Regions from separate parts of the Erwinia sp. Eh17-17 genome, predicted to be linked through region 2. Evidence: riboswitches for the same ligand, from Rfam matches in the RefSeq annotation. Region 2 holds a riboswitch; each other region holds the start of a gene.

Region 1 (3,755 bases), on a different contig from region 2:
ACGCGCGAGATACGCTGTTTCCAGTTCAGACGGTCGTCACGCGATACCGGCACCGGCGGCGTATTCACCGTGGCACTGGCGCGGCGGTGATCTTCCACTCGCAGGGATTTATACAGCCCGGCCATCACAAAGAAGATCACGAAGCTGAACGGCAGACCCATGATCACCGTGGTTTTCTGCAACGCCGTAACGCCGTTAACCATCAGCATCCCCAGCGTCAGCACACCAATCGCGACAGACCAGAAGATACGCAGCCAGTTCGGCGCATCGTTGTTGATGTCAGCCAGGCGCGAGGTGAAGTTCCCCAGCACCAGGGAACCGGAGTCCGCAGACGTTACATAAAATAACAGACCGGTAATTGTCGCCACCGAGGCGCTGAAGGTGAAGCCAGGGTACTGCGCCAGAAGGCTGTAGAAGCCGCGTTCCGGGTGCGCCATGGTCTCCTCAGCGAAGGCCATGTTGCCGTGAATAATTTCGTACAGTGCACTGTTGCCAAAAATCGACAGCCACAGCAGGGTGAAGATAAACGGAATGGTCAGCGTGCCCACCACGAACTGGCGGATGGTACGGCCACGTGAAATACGCGCCAGGAACAGGCCAACAAACGGCGACCAGGCAACCCACCAGGCCCAGAAGAACAGCGTCCAGTTGTTCATCCATTCTGTCGGGCGGTCAAAAGCGAAGCTGTTCAGCGTCATGCCCATAAAGCGATTGATGTAATCCCCGACGTTGAGCACCAGCGCATTCAGCAGGAAGCTGGTATCGCCGACAAACAGTACAAACAGGATCAGACCAAAAGCCAGCAGCACGTTCAGCTCCGACAGAAAGCGAATGCCTTTATTGACGCCGGAAGTCACAGAGATGGTGGCCATAATCACCGACAGAACAATCAGTCCGGCCTGCGCCGTCAGTCCTTCCGGCACGTCAAACAGTACCTTCAGGCCGTAGTTCAGCTGCACCACGCCGATCCCGAGCGTGGTGGCAATACCAAAAATAGTCCCGAGCACTGCCGCAATATCCACGGTGTGACCAATCGGGCCATTAATACGCTTGCCGAAAATCGGGTAGAGCGCCGAGCGAATGGTCAGCGGCAGACCGTAGCGGTAGCTAAAGTAGCCGAGCGCGATGCCCATCAGGGCGTACATCGACCAGCCGGTCAGACCGTAGTGGAACAGTGTCCAGACCATCGCCTGGCGCGCCGCCTCCATCGTCTGACCCTGGCCTTCCGGCGGCATCATGTACTGGGTAACCGGTTCGGCCACCGAGAAGAACATCAGATCAATCCCGATACCGGCGGCAAACAGCATTGCCGCCCAGCTCATCAGGCTGAACTCCGGCTTTGACTGCTCAGGCCCCAGCTTGATGGAACCGAAGCGGGAGCAGGCCATAAACAGCACGAAGACGATGTACAGCGTGGCCGCCAGCAGGTAATACCAGCCAAAAGTGTTAGATACCCAGTCGAGAGTGCGATTAATCCAGCGGTCGGAAAAATCAGTAAACAGGATGGTGGTCAGGGAGAACAGCAGGATAAGCGCTGCTGAGGTATAGAAAACCACGGGGTTGATACGATCTTTTTGAGTCTTTCCTGGTATTTCAGTCGTCGGCATAATGTCTCCGCAAAAAAATGATCAGGGAAATAACCTGAAGTCCGCTCTGCGAAGCGCGCATTAGCGCATACTGGGTAAAATCCGCCGTATATCCGCTAATTACACTGGGAGAACCATCAGGATGAAATTGGTGTAATTTATTGATTAATTGCTATAAATCTTGATCCAGATCACCCCCAAAAAGTAAATTTTGTGTAAACGAGAGCAAGAATGATAGTTTTTATTGATTGAGCATTCAATTAAAAAAAATCTCTGTGGCGCAAACTGCCGCCGTTTCCACGATAAACCGCGCTTACAACTTGACGATTTCCACCGGGTAAAATACAACTAGTTCCTGTCAGGGGAGTCTCGCCAGAGAGACTGAGAGGCTAATGAGCGATTTTTCGCGGCTTAGCGACCCTTAGAACCTGACCCAGTTGATACTGGCGTAGGAAGACTCGTCTCCTGATAAGCTGTATTGAGGCTTCACAGGATACCTGCTGCGTGGGCACTGCTTCACCTCGTCTCCGCCTTTTTCCTTATCCTTATCACGGGTCTCAGCATGTTTGAGAGGCTAACGTGACACTATCTGCAATACTCTTTCCCTTCTGCGGAAACCACAGCTCATGAGCCGCTGGTCGGTGATTGGTGACGGCGTCACCGGGCTGTGTGTCGCCACGCTGCTTGCTGAACGTGGTCATACCGTAGAGGTCATCACATCGCCTCAGCACGCAGCAGCATCCCACCTGGCTGGCGGTATGCTGGCCCCCTGGTGCGAAGGTGAAAGCGCGCCGGCAGAAGTAGTCGAACTGGGGCAACGCTCTGCACCCTGGTGGTCTGCCCGCGTGAAAGGCGTGGCACATCAGGGCACGCTGGTCGTCGCCCCGCCGCGCGACGCGCCTGAACTTACCCGCTTCTCCCGCATGACTCACGCCCATCAGTGGGTCGAACCCGATTCGCTGGAACCCGCGCTCGAAGGGCGCTTTGCCAGGGGACTGTTTTTTGCCGGAGAAGCCCACCTCGACCCGCGCAGCGCGTTGCTGCAGCTGCGGGCCGCCCTGCAACTTGGAGGCGTTCCCTTCCATCAGGATAAACCCGGCGGCACGGTGATCGACTGCCGAGGGATCCACGCCGCACCCGATCAGCCAGCGTTGCGCGCCGTGCGTGGCGAAATGCTGATCCTGCAAAGTCATGATGTCGCCTTCTCCCGGCCGATTCGCCTGCTACACCCCCGCTTTCCCTGTTATCTGGTACCGCGGGCGGAAGGGCGCTTCATGCTGGGTGCCACGATGGTGGAAAGTCATGACAGCAGCCCGGTCAGCGCACGCGCCATGATGGAGTTGTTAAGCGCCGCTTACGCTATCCATCCGGCGCTGGCCGAGGCCAGAGTACTTGAAAGCGGCAGCGGGCTGCGTCCTGCCTGGCGCAATAACGTCCCCGCTATTCACCACCGCAACGGCGTCTGGTCCGTTAACGGCATGTACCGCCACGGTTTTCTTCTCGCCCCCGTGATGGCGGAAAAACTGATGCAGCAACTGATGCAGGAAAACCTGATATGAACATACAACTCAACGGCATAGCGATCGACACCACCGCCACCACGCTGGCGGAACTACTGCGCGAACAACAGATTGACGCGGGCTGTGTCGCCAGTGCCCTTAACGGTCAGTTTGTGCCGCGTTCCCGTTATGAGACCCAGTTGCTGAGTGCAGACTGCGAGCTCGAAGTGCTATCACCGATGCAGGGAGGATAAGAGATGTTCTACGATTTCGTTCCACAGTCACGGTTCCTGCTCGGCACCGCCGGGTATCCCTCTCCGCATATTCTGCAGCAGGCCGTTGAACGTTCCGGCAGTGAGATTATTACTGTCAGCCTGCGGCGTGAAGGCAGCCACGGCGCGGTGTTCCGTGAAGTGCTGACCGGGCTGAATAAACGCATACTGCCTAATACCGCAGGCTGTCACAGCGTGAAAGAGGCGGTGACCACCGCACATATGGCCCGCGAACTGTTTAACACGCCCTGGATCAAACTGGAGGTGATTGGCCACGCCGACACGCTGCAGCCCGATCCCTTTGCACTGGTGGAAGCGGCACGCATTCTCTGCGCCGAGGGATTTCAGGTCTTTCCCTACACCACTGAAGACCTGATCCTCGGCGAGAAGCTGATCGA
Region 2 (3,755 bases):
AAAGCATCAACAGTAACCAGCTGGCTAAAAACCTTCACCAGCTCAGCGATAAACGTTTTTTAGCTGAGCTCAATAATCGCGTACTCAATACTTCGCCGGGTGCTGAATCACGCAGTGCAATTTTTGATTTATTCTTCGCGCTATCCCTTCTCGGCGAAGCGGGCGACACGCTGATTACGCTGCATACGCCGGAGGCCATGTCGGCCGTCGACCAGGCCTATACTCATGCGGAATCTCTTTATAACGACAGCCTGCCCCAGCTGACGGATGAAACCAGAGCGGTGCTGACCCCGGCGTGGGAACATTATCAGTCTCTGAAAGCTCAGGCAGAAACCTACTTTAAATCCATCGTTGAAACGCAAAAATCGGCCGACGTGATGGGGGTGGCAGCGGCCGACCTGAACCATACCGCAGACCAGCTGATTAAGGCGCAGGCGGAATATAACAGCCGTCTCATCGCCGATACCATTATTATCATCTCGGTCCTCGCGCTGCTGGCAATTGTTATCGGGCTACTGGCCGCCTGGATTATCACCCGCAAGATCACCCGCCCGATAGGTGAAAACCTGGCGCTGGCCCAGCGCATCTCCAGCGGTGACCTGACGGCGCAGATCGCCGCTACCTCCCAGGATGAGCTCGGCGAGCTGACGCAAACCATGGGAGCAATGAATGCCCGCCTGCGCGATATGATATCGGGCATCCGTGAGAGCGTCAGCCACCTGGCCAGCGCCTCATCGCAAATTGCCGCCGGAAACACCGATCTCGCTTCCAGAACCGAGCAGCAGTCTGCGGCTGTGGTGGAAACCGCCTCCAGCATGGAAGAGCTGACCTCAACCGTGCGCTTAAACGCCGACAATGCCCAGCAGGCCAGTAAACTGGCGGCCAGCGCCAGCGCTGACGCGCGTAAAGGCGGTCAGATTGTGGGTGAAGTGGTCAGTACCATGAACGGCATTGCCACCAGCTCGAAGAAGATCACCGAAATTATCAGCGTGATTAACGGCATTGCCTTCCAGACCAATATTCTGGCGCTGAATGCAGCGGTGGAAGCCGCCCGGGCCGGTGAGCAGGGGCGCGGGTTCGCCGTGGTGGCGGGTGAAGTCAGAACGCTGGCGCAGCGCAGTGCTGACGCGGCGAAAGAGATCGAATCCCTGATTAATGACTCCGTGGCGCGCATCGGCACCGGCACCGACCTGGTCAACCGGGCAGGCGCCAGCATGGAAGATATCGTCAATTCCGTCACCCACGTCAGTCAGATCATTGATGAGATTTCCAGCTCGTCAAACGAGCAGCGACAGGGCATTGAGCAGATTGGTAAAGCCGTAACCGAGATGGACTCCACCACGCAGCAGAACGCCACGCTGGTGCAGGAATCCTCGGCGGCGGCGGTTTCTCTGGAACAGCAGGCAAGAAAGCTGAGCGAAATGGTCGCTATCTTTAAGATCTCCGCCAGCCGGGTGCATGAGGGTGAATGGGTCAGCGGCGCGGAGAAAAAAACCGCTCAGGTTACTCCCGCCAGAACGCATAAAGCCATCGAAGAGGAGTGGACGTCGTTCTAAAACAGGATGTATCGCCCGCTGAGCTTTCAGCGGGCAACCCCCGCACTCAGCCCCATGACTCCCCGCTGTTAAATACGATGGAATCCCTCTTCAGCCGCGCTGATGGAGCACGCGTGCACGCTAAATCTCTTTTTTAATCGTCACTTCCCACCCCGGTGCTGGCAGGGCAGATTGCTATACAAAATAAAATATCGTATAACAAACGCCTCCGAGGGGTGTCCTGTGATGGGCTGAGATGGCGTAAGCCGAACCCTTTGAACCTGATCTGGGTCATGCCAGCGAAGGGACGGGTTGGCATTTTACTTGCCTGATCACACCTCCGCATACCCGGATCTCCACTTAAATGAGGGGATTCAGTGTCGAAAATCATTCAGTCAGTCGATTTCAGCCACGGCCTGTACGGACGTTTACGCCAGCAGGCGGGTAACGACTGGCAGGACTACGTTGCTCACCCGTTTATCCACCAGCTTGCTCGCGGCACCCTGCCCGAAGCGGCCTTTCGCCGCTACCTGACCCAGGATTACCTGTTCCTGATCCACTTCGCCCGCGCTTATGCCCTGCTGGTCAGCAAGCTGCACACGCTGCCGGAAATGCGCGCGGCCACCGCCTCGCTGAATGCCATCGTCAGTGAACTGCCGCTGCACGTCAGCTACTGCGCAGACTGGGGGCTGAACGAAGCACAAATGGCCGCCCAACCGGAAGCGCCGGAAACTATGAACTACACCCGCTACGTGCTGGATATCGGCCACTCCGGCGATGCGCTCGACCTGCTGGCGGCGCTGCTGCCCTGCGTGGCGGGCTACGCGGAGATCGGCCTGCGTCTGCTGGCGGCAGAGGAAACGGTGCTGACGGACAGCCCTTACGCCTCATGGATCCGTAACTATGCAAACCCGGACTATCTCAGCGGCGTGCAGGCCGCCATCGCGCTACTGGACACGGTCGGCCAGCAGCGTGGAGCAGCAAGCCGCTTCGCCGCGCTGTCAGATATTTTCACCACCGCCACCCGCCTGGAGTCGGCCTTCTGGCAGATGGGACTGAACGCGGGACAACAGCGGTGATCGCTATGCAATCCAGCTCCCCGCCCGGCATCCGGGTACGCGACCTGACGCTGCGCTTTGGCCAGCGCCAGGTTTTCGACCGCCTCAGCATCGAGATTCCCGCCGGACGCTGTGTCGCGCTGCTGGGGGCCAGCGGCAGCGGCAAAACCAGCCTGCTGAAGACCATAGCCGGGCTGATAACGCCCACCGCCGGCACCGTCTGCGGCAGCGACGGCCAGCCGCTGGCCGGACGTATTGCCTGGATGGGGCAGAAAGATCTGCTGTTTCCCTGGCTGTCGGTTCGCGACAACATCACCCTCGGCGCCCGTCTGCGCAGGGAAAACATCGACACGGCGTGGGCCGACCATCTGCTGGAATGCGTCGGACTGCACGGCCACGGTGACGATCGCCCTGCCATGCTCTCCGGCGGGATGCGCCAGCGCGCGGCGCTTGCCCGTACCCTGTATGAAAGGCGACCGATTGTGCTGATGGATGAGCCCTTCTCCGCACTCGACACGCTGACGCGCGCGAAGATCCAGACGCTGGCCGCCGGGCTGCTGGCGGACCGCACCGTGCTGCTGATCACCCACGACCCGATGGAGGCCTGCCGCCTGAGCCACCGCCTGCTGGTCCTCTCCGGCCAGCCCGCCGGGATCGACAGCAGCCACACTATTGGCGGCCAGCCGCCGCGTGCGCCGGACGATGCCAACCTGCTGAAAAGCCAGGGCGAACTGTTGCAGCAGTTGCTGAGGGCTGCAGGATGAGGGGCTGCCTGGCAGCCCGCATGCGTGGGCCATTGATTTTTTGCGGGCTGATCCTGCTGTGGTGGCTGGCGACGCTGAGCGATATCCCCGCCTTTTTATTACCCTCACCCGCCGCGGTAGCAACGGCCCTGTGGCAAGGCCGCGCCTTCCTTGCGTACCACAGTCTGATTACCGCCTCGGAAGTGTTAACCGGGCTGGTGCTGGGCGTCCTGCTGGGATCGCTGCTGGCTATTCTGATGATCTTCTCCCCCCGCCTGCAACGCTGGCTGATGCCGCTGGTGCTGACCAGCCAGGCCATCCCGGTATTTGCTCTGGCGCCGCTGCTGGTGCTGTGGTTCGGCTTTGGCATCAGCGCCAAAGTGGCGATGGCGGTGCTGGTGATTTTCTTCCCGGTCACC
Region 3 (3,755 bases), 200 kb from region 2:
ATCCCCGCAAACTGAACACCTTCGTAGAAGGTGTTGCCAAGGGCGACCGCAAACAGCAGCGTGGTGGCGGCATCGGACAGCAGCTGACGGGCATGGTCAGACAGCGCCAGACGATTACCCAGTTTTGCTCCGGCAAAACGCATCAGCCAGGTGCCGCAGGCCAGCAGCACAATCCCGGCGACGATCGTGACGTTGCCTGTCATGATTTCTTCCTCCCGGCCAGCAGCCCGGCCAGCGATAACAGAACCGGCAACCCGGTCGGGGTAAAGGGGACGGCGAGCAGCGACAGCGCCGCGCCGCAGGAGGCCCGCGTCAGCGTGAGGCGGGATTTCAGCGCCGGGATCACCAGCGCGATTAAAATGGCGGGAAACACGGCATCCAGCCCGATGACCTGAGTATCCGGCAGTAGCTGACCAATCACGCTGCCCAGCACCGCGCCCAGGGGCCAGACCACGGCCACCCCCAGCCCGCACAGCCAGAAAGCGGCTTTGCGCTGCGGTGGCGTAGGCTGCGACAGGCCGAAGACCACGCTCTCATCATTCATAATGTGGCAGCCCAGCAGGGCGGAAAGACGCGACCCGACCAGATCGCGCACGGCAATGCCAAAAGGGAAATGGCGCGCGTTGACCAGCAGCCCGGCCAGCGCAGCCGCCAGCGGATTTCCCCCTGCGGCGACAATGGCAATAAACATAAATTCCGATGCCCCGGCCAGTACAAACAGGCTGGAGAACAGCGGCACCCAGAGCGGGAAGCCGTAGGCAGTTGCCAGCGAGCCATAGGAAATGCCCACCACGCCAACGGCGAGGCAGATCAAATAAATGGCTTTGCGCGTATCCGGCGCGAGCGATGAAAAATGACGGGCGATCATGAGATATTTACCATAACGAACGAAATTGACATTATAATGAACGCAGTAACATTGAATATCAACCCGAACGTTTCGTTCGTTTTAGCGAACACTGAGGCAGCCGATGACCCAACCCATTGCGGTAATTGCAGAGAGTTTAACCCGCGAGCGTACACTGGCCGGGCTTTCCCTGGCCGAAGTGGCCAGAAGAGCGGGGATTGCAAAATCCACGCTGTCGCAGCTGGAAGCGGGCAACGGTAACCCCAGCCTGGAGACGCTCTGGGCGCTGTGCGTGGCGCTCAATATCCCGTTTGCCAGACTGCTGGAGCCGGAACCACAGAAAACCCAGGTGATCCGCCGTGGTGAAGGCGCAAAAGTGGTGGCCGGGGAAGCGAACTATGAGGCGATCCTGCTGGCCAGCTGCCCGCCGGGCGCGCGCCGTGACATCTACCTGCTGATGACCCAGCCGGGGGCCGACCGGCTGTCACTGCCTCATCATGCCGGATCGGTAGAGCATATTATTGTCACCCAGGGCCGGGCGCTGGTCGGGCTGAAAGAGGCGCCAGAGGAGCTGCTGCCCGGCGATTACATCTGTTATCCCGCTGACCGTGAGCATATTTTCAGAGCGCTGGAAGCGGATACCCTGGCGCTGCTGGTGGCAGAGCAGGGGTAGCGGCCTAAACGGGTTTACAGGATCACCGTTTCTCTCTTATCCTGTCCGCTCAGTCAGTAATGAATAAACAGTAAACACGACCAATGACTCGGGGTGCCCTTCTTTGTGAAGGCTGAGAAATACCCGTATAACCTGATCTGGATAATGCCAGCGTAGGGAAGTCAGATGCCCGACCGGCATCGCCTTCTTGATCGCCGGTTGGGAGCAAAAATGATCCAACCTGAACCCCTCAGCCACAGCGACGTGGCCGATTCCCTGACGCTGTTCCAACAGCGATCCCCCCTGATTCACTGTATGACCAATGATGTGGTGCAGACCTTTACGGCCAACGTCCTGCTGGCGCTGGGTGCCTCCCCGGCGATGGTCATCGATGCGCAGGAAGCCGCGCAGTTCAGCGCGATGGCCGATGCCCTGCTGATCAATGTCGGAACCCTGACTCACAGCCGCAGTGAGGCGATGCTGGCCGCCGTTCACGCCGCCAGTACGGCAGGGCGCGGCTGGACGTTAGATCCGGTGGCGGTGGGGGGGCTGGATTTCCGCACCGCCTTCTGTCACCAGCTGCTGCGGCTTAAACCGGCCGCAATTCGCGGTAATGCCTCGGAAATTATGGCGCTGGCAAAGCAGGCGGTCAGCGGCCGTGGCGTTGACAGCCAGCACGCCTCGACGGCCGCACTGCACGCGGCACAGGCGCTGGCGCAGGAGAGCGGCGCGGTGGTGGCGGTGACGGGAGAGGTAGATTTTGTCACCGACGGCAACCGTACCCTGAGCGTCAGCGGCGGCTCGGCGCTGATGACGCGGGTGGTTGGCACCGGCTGCGCGCTGTCGGCGGCGGTGGCCGGTTTTGCCACGCTGCCGGGCGATCGTCTGGTCCATGTTGCCAGCGCCTGTCGCGTCGTCTCCCTCGCCGGAGAACGTGCCGCCGCGCAGGCGAGGGGGCCGGGCAGCTTTATCCCGGCCTTCCTCGACGCTCTGTATCTGCTGGACCCGGAGGCGTGGCGATGAAACGCATTAATGCCATGACGATTGCCGGTACCGACCCCAGCGGTGGCGCGGGGATCCAGGCCGATCTGAAAACCTTCTCGGCGCTGGGCGCTTACGGTACCAGCGCGATCACGGCGCTGGTGGCGCAGAACACCACCGGCGTTCAGTCGGTCTACCGCATTGAGCCCGCGTTCGTGGCCGCGCAGCTGGACTCTGTTCTGTCGGACGTGCGTATCGACACGATTAAAATTGGCATGCTGGCAGAAAGTGCCATTGTCGATGTGGTGGCCGAGCGCCTGAAGGGGGCGAACGTGCCGTGGGTGGTGCTGGATACGGTGATGCTGGCGAAAAGCGGTGACCCGTTACTCAGTGCCGACGCGGTTGCTACTCTGCGCGAGCGCCTGCTGCCGCAGGTTTCCCTGATTACCCCGAACCTGCCGGAGGCCGCCGCGCTGTTGCAGTGCCCGCCCGCCCGTGATGAAAGGGAAATGCGCCAGCAGGGCCGTGCGCTGCTGGCGCTGGGCTGCCAGGCGGTGCTGATGAAGGGCGGCCATCTCAGCGCAGTGGAAAGTCCCGACTGGCTGTTTACCCGCCAGCTGGAGCAGCGTTTTACCGCGCCACGCATCCATACCCGCAATACGCACGGCACCGGCTGTTCCCTGTCGGCGGCGCTGGCGGCGCTGCGTCCGCGTCATAATGACTGGGTCACCACCGTGCAGGCGGCAAAACACTGGCTACAGGGGGCGCTGGAGCAGGCCGATTCGCTGGAGGTGGGCCACGGAAACGGGCCGGTACACCATTTTCATCAATGGTGGTAACCCGCTCACACTTCACGGGCTTTTAGTGCGGATCGTTCTGAAAAATGGAGTCAGCAATTTGCCTTAATGCGGGTTATGGGTTCAACCTGTTGGGGTCAGAAAAACTGACGCGCGGGCCCTGAAAAGGGTCCTGAACATTTTAACAGGAGTTATCATGACGGACATCGTACAGTTATTGGGCAAAGAAGCGGATTCTCTTTTGCAACATCGCTGCATGACTATTCCAGCGGACAACCTCTACCTTCCCGGAGCGGATTATGTTGACCGGGTGATGGTGGATAACAACCGCCCCCCGGCTGTGTTACGCAATATGCAAACCCTGTACAACACCGGACGTTTAGCCGGGACAGGTTACCTCTCTATCCTGCCAGTGGACCAGGGCGTTGAGCATTCAGCCGGCGCCTCCTTTGCGGCGAACCCGCTCTATTTTGACCCG
Region 4 (3,755 bases), on a different contig from region 2:
GCGGCCTCTCTTCCCGTTTGCTGGTAAAGACGCTAGCTCCGGCGGACCGTCTGCGCTTCCACCAGCTCAAGCAGCTGGTGGGTGGCGGCCCGCCAGTCACTGGCCTGGGTGATGGCGCTGACGACGGCAATGCTGCCGACGCCGGTGGCCATAACCTGCGGCACACGGTCCAGGCTGATCCCTCCGATGGCAACGGTAGAAATGCCTTTCAGTCGCCCAATGTGGCGCGCCAGCTCTTCCAGTCCCTGCGGCGCGGATGGCATCACTTTTGTTTGCGTCGGGAATACGTGACCCAGAGCAATATAAGAAGGCTGTTCGGCCAGCGCTCTGTCCAGCTCGACATCGTCATGCGTTGACAGACCAAGGCGCAGACCGGCAGCGTGAATCGCATCCAGGTCGGCAACATCAAGATCTTCCTGTCCAAGATGGACGCCGTAGGCCTGATGTTTGATTGCCAGCCGCCAGTAGTCATTAATAAACAGGCGCGCCTGATAGCGTTTACCCAGAGCAATGGCATCGACGATCTGCTGTTCGACTTCACTATCCGCGCAGTCTTTAATCCGTAACTGCAGTGTCCTCACGCCGGCATCCAGCAGGCGTGCAATCCATTCCACCGTATCGACCACCGGGTACAGGCCCAGCCGCGCTTCGGTAGCGGGAAAAGCGCCACGACTCATAATTTTTCCTCTGATTTCAGGTTATCTGCACGGTGATAAAGCTCACCGCCGCGATGGCGAAACGCCTCAGACATCTGTGCCATACCCATTTCGATCGGCCGGGCTTCGGCCTCCTGACGGGCAGCGTATTCACGTACTTCCTGAGTGATTTTCATAGAGCAAAATTTGGGGCCACACATTGAACAGAAGTGAGCCACTTTGCCGGACTCCTGCGGCAGGGTTTCATCGTGGTAAGCACGTGCGGTGTGCGGATCGAGCGCCAGGTTAAACTGGTCCTCCCAGCGGAATTCAAAACGCGCTTTCGACATCGCATTATCGCGAATTTGTGCGCCGGGGTGGCCTTTGGCGAGATCGGCAGCATGGGCGGCGATCTTGTAGGCGATCAGCCCCTGTTTCACGTCCTCTTTATTCGGCAGACCGAGGTGCTCCTTTGGCGTCACGTAGCACAGCATCGCGCAGCCAAACCAGCCGATCATCGCAGCACCAATACCGGAGGTGAAGTGATCGTATCCCGGCGCAATATCGGTGGTCAGCGGCCCCAGGGTATAAAACGGCGCTTCATGGCAGTGTTCAAGCTGTTCCGTCATGTTGACGCGGATCATCTGCATTGGCACATGGCCCGGCCCTTCAATCATCACCTGTACGTCATACTCCCAGGCGATTTTGGTCAGTTCGCCCAGCGTGCGCAGTTCGGCAAACTGCGCTTCGTCGTTGGCATCCTGAATTGAACCCGGACGCAGGCCATCCCCCAGCGACAGCGAGACATCATAAGCGGCACAAATTTCGCAAATCTCGCGGAAGTGTTGATAGAGAAAACTCTCCTGATGATGTGACAGGCACCATTTTGCCATGATCGACCCACCACGGGAGACGATGCCGGTTAGCCGTCTGGCGGTCATCGGCACGTAGCGTAGCAACACACCGGCATGGATGGTGAAATAATCAACGCCCTGTTCAGCCTGCTCCAGCAGCGTATCGCGGAAAATTTCCCAGTTGAGATCTTCTGCGACGCCGTTCACTTTTTCCAGCGCCTGGTAAATCGGCACGGTACCAATGGGAACCGGGCTGTTGCGCAGGAGCCATTCACGGGTTTCGTGAATATAACGCCCGGTTGAGAGATCCATTACCGTATCGGCACCCCAGCGCACCGACCATACCAGTTTTTCCACCTCTTCTTCGATCGAAGAGCTGACCGCGGAATTGCCGATATTGGCGTTAATCTTGACCAGGAAATTGCGGCCGATAATCATCGGCTCGGACTCCGGATGATTAATGTTGGCCGGGATAATCGCACGGCCGGCTGCCACCTCCTGGCGGACAAATTCAGCGGTGATGTTGTCCGGCAGCTGCGCGCCGAAGCTGTGGCCCGGATGCTGTTGCAGCAGGACATCACCCCGTATACGCTCGCGGCCCATATTCTCACGCAGGGCGATATACTCCATTTCCGGCGTGATAATGCCCTGACGGGCATAATGCATTTGAGTGACGCAGCGTCCTGCCAGTGACCGACGTGGCCGGGGCAGGTTCTCAAAGCGTAAGTGGTCCAGCCCGTCGTCTGCCAGGCGTTGTTGCGTGTAGGTCGAGCTGAGTTCCTCCCTCTCCTCGGTATCGCCCCGTCTGGCGATCCACTGGCTGCGCAGCTTCTGCAGCCCGGCATGGACATCAATCGTCGCGGTCGGGTCACCATACGGGCCTGCCGTATCGTAGACCGGTACCGGTTCGTTTTCTTCCAGCAGCGGTCGATCCTGGCTACCGCCCACGGTCGTCGGGCTGAGCTGGATCTCGCGCATCGGTACGCGGATATCCGGCTGCGACCCGCTCAGATAAATACGTTTTGAATTGGGAAAAGCCGTACCCTGCAGGGAGTCGATAAACTGCTGCGCGGCGGCGCGCTGTTGGCGGCGGCTGGCTTTTTTCTCAACGAAAGGTTTTTCAACGGTAGACATAGCAATTTCCTGATCATTAAACAGAAGTTTGCTTGCCTGGAGGCGGGGAGTAACGATAACGATGTGAGAAAATGGGCATTCACATCGCCATAGCAGATTTACTCTTGTTCCCTTCGCAGGTACTAACCTGATCAGGTTCCGCGGATCCCGAATTAACGGTCTCAGCCCCGAAGGGCACTCCGACAAGATATCGATGAGAATTATGGCTAATAAGTCACAACTCCCGGTCTCGAAATTAACACTACGCAGGGATGAGGCACGCCTCATCCGAACCCCTTCAGCATAAAGGGGCATTTTGGAAACTACAAGAAAATCACATTTTGATAACGAATCAGGCAGGGCGTGCGAGGGTGCAGGCGTTGGCAGCTTCTTGATTTTCAGCCATATTGTCTAAAGCTAACTGGATGAATTTATCTTCCAGAGTAAAGCGGGCTTCCAGCGCTTCACCCACAATGGACAGCGCATTCTGGAATTCCCGATAGTTGTCATGATCGATAGCGTCTTCCAGATGAGAATCATAAACCTGCATGATCCGATCGGTATTGGCCTTTAGTGAGGGGTAGATCAGCGACGCTTTCGCCAGCTGCTCAGTTCCTTCCAGCTCTTTGATAAAGCGTTGATAGACGGTGAAGTGGCCCGTCGAAAGATAATCCACCAGATTCAGGCAAAACGTATCGAGCGCGTTTTCATCGAGCGTCGTCAGCGTTTCCTTGTTAGGCTTGATACCAGCCACTTGATAGTAGGTAACCAGCAACTGCTTGCGCGAGCGCAGACAGAAGTCTACCAGCTCACTGCAACCGCCGACGCGCGCGGTGAGGACTTCTAACTGGTTAAGCATGTTCAACTCCGTGAGTGTTATATTTTAACGTCTGACCTCAATCCAGTCTTTAAGCTGAGGATGATGAGCAAAATGATGGAACAGGAAATTTTAAGCGTAGACGCTGGCTGGTGGATTGTCAGCCTGGAACATAAAATTTGGTTACCAAAAGGTGAATTACCTCAGGGGAATGCCGGTTTACTCGGTCTGGCAGGATCGCGGGGATCGCCGATTGGTGAGTGGCAGGGGCAAACCGTCTGGCTGATCCGCGATACGCGGCCTCAGGATATGGGATCGTTACGGCAGCTGCTCGAT

The links. A riboswitch is a leader RNA that binds a small molecule or an ion and turns the genes downstream of it on or off. The one in region 2 is predicted to bind thiamine pyrophosphate.
Region 1: linked by a shared signal. The riboswitch ahead of ABEH87_RS19880 (FAD-dependent oxidoreductase) and the one ahead of ABEH87_RS01910 (TenA family protein) in region 2 are both predicted to bind thiamine pyrophosphate.
Region 3: linked by a shared signal. The riboswitch ahead of thiM (hydroxyethylthiazole kinase) and the one ahead of ABEH87_RS01910 (TenA family protein) in region 2 are both predicted to bind thiamine pyrophosphate.
Region 4: linked by a shared signal. The riboswitch ahead of thiC (phosphomethylpyrimidine synthase ThiC) and the one ahead of ABEH87_RS01910 (TenA family protein) in region 2 are both predicted to bind thiamine pyrophosphate.

What each region holds. Positions count from the first base shown of each region.
Region 1 covers NZ_JBDFQT010000011.1:52,751-56,505, reverse strand. The annotation lists gene ABEH87_RS19885 (choline transporter) at 1-1,607, opposite strand, end outside; TPP riboswitch at 1,937-2,058, shown strand; gene ABEH87_RS19880 (FAD-dependent oxidoreductase) at 2,213-3,145, shown strand; gene thiS (sulfur carrier protein ThiS) at 3,142-3,339, shown strand; gene ABEH87_RS19870 (thiazole synthase) at 3,343-3,755, shown strand, end outside.
Region 2 covers NZ_JBDFQT010000001.1:443,176-446,930, reverse strand. The annotation lists gene ABEH87_RS01915 (methyl-accepting chemotaxis protein) at 1-1,556, shown strand, start outside; TPP riboswitch at 1,758-1,860, shown strand; gene ABEH87_RS01910 (TenA family protein) at 1,922-2,614, shown strand; gene ABEH87_RS01905 (ABC transporter ATP-binding protein) at 2,620-3,357, shown strand; gene ABEH87_RS01900 (ABC transporter permease) at 3,354-3,755, shown strand, end outside.
Region 3 covers NZ_JBDFQT010000001.1:244,373-248,127, forward strand. The annotation lists gene ABEH87_RS01060 (AzlD domain-containing protein) at 1-203, opposite strand, end outside; gene ABEH87_RS01065 (AzlC family ABC transporter permease) at 200-868, opposite strand; gene ABEH87_RS01070 (XRE family transcriptional regulator) at 972-1,520, shown strand; TPP riboswitch at 1,600-1,696, shown strand; gene thiM (hydroxyethylthiazole kinase) at 1,731-2,522, shown strand; gene thiD (bifunctional hydroxymethylpyrimidine kinase/phosphomethylpyrimidine kinase) at 2,519-3,319, shown strand; gene fbaB (class I fructose-bisphosphate aldolase) at 3,474-3,755, shown strand, end outside.
Region 4 covers NZ_JBDFQT010000015.1:17,706-21,460, forward strand. The annotation lists gene thiE (thiamine phosphate synthase) at 33-677, opposite strand; gene thiC (phosphomethylpyrimidine synthase ThiC) at 674-2,623, opposite strand; TPP riboswitch at 2,715-2,815, opposite strand; gene rsd (sigma D regulator) at 2,955-3,461, opposite strand; gene nudC (NAD(+) diphosphatase) at 3,537-3,755, shown strand, end outside.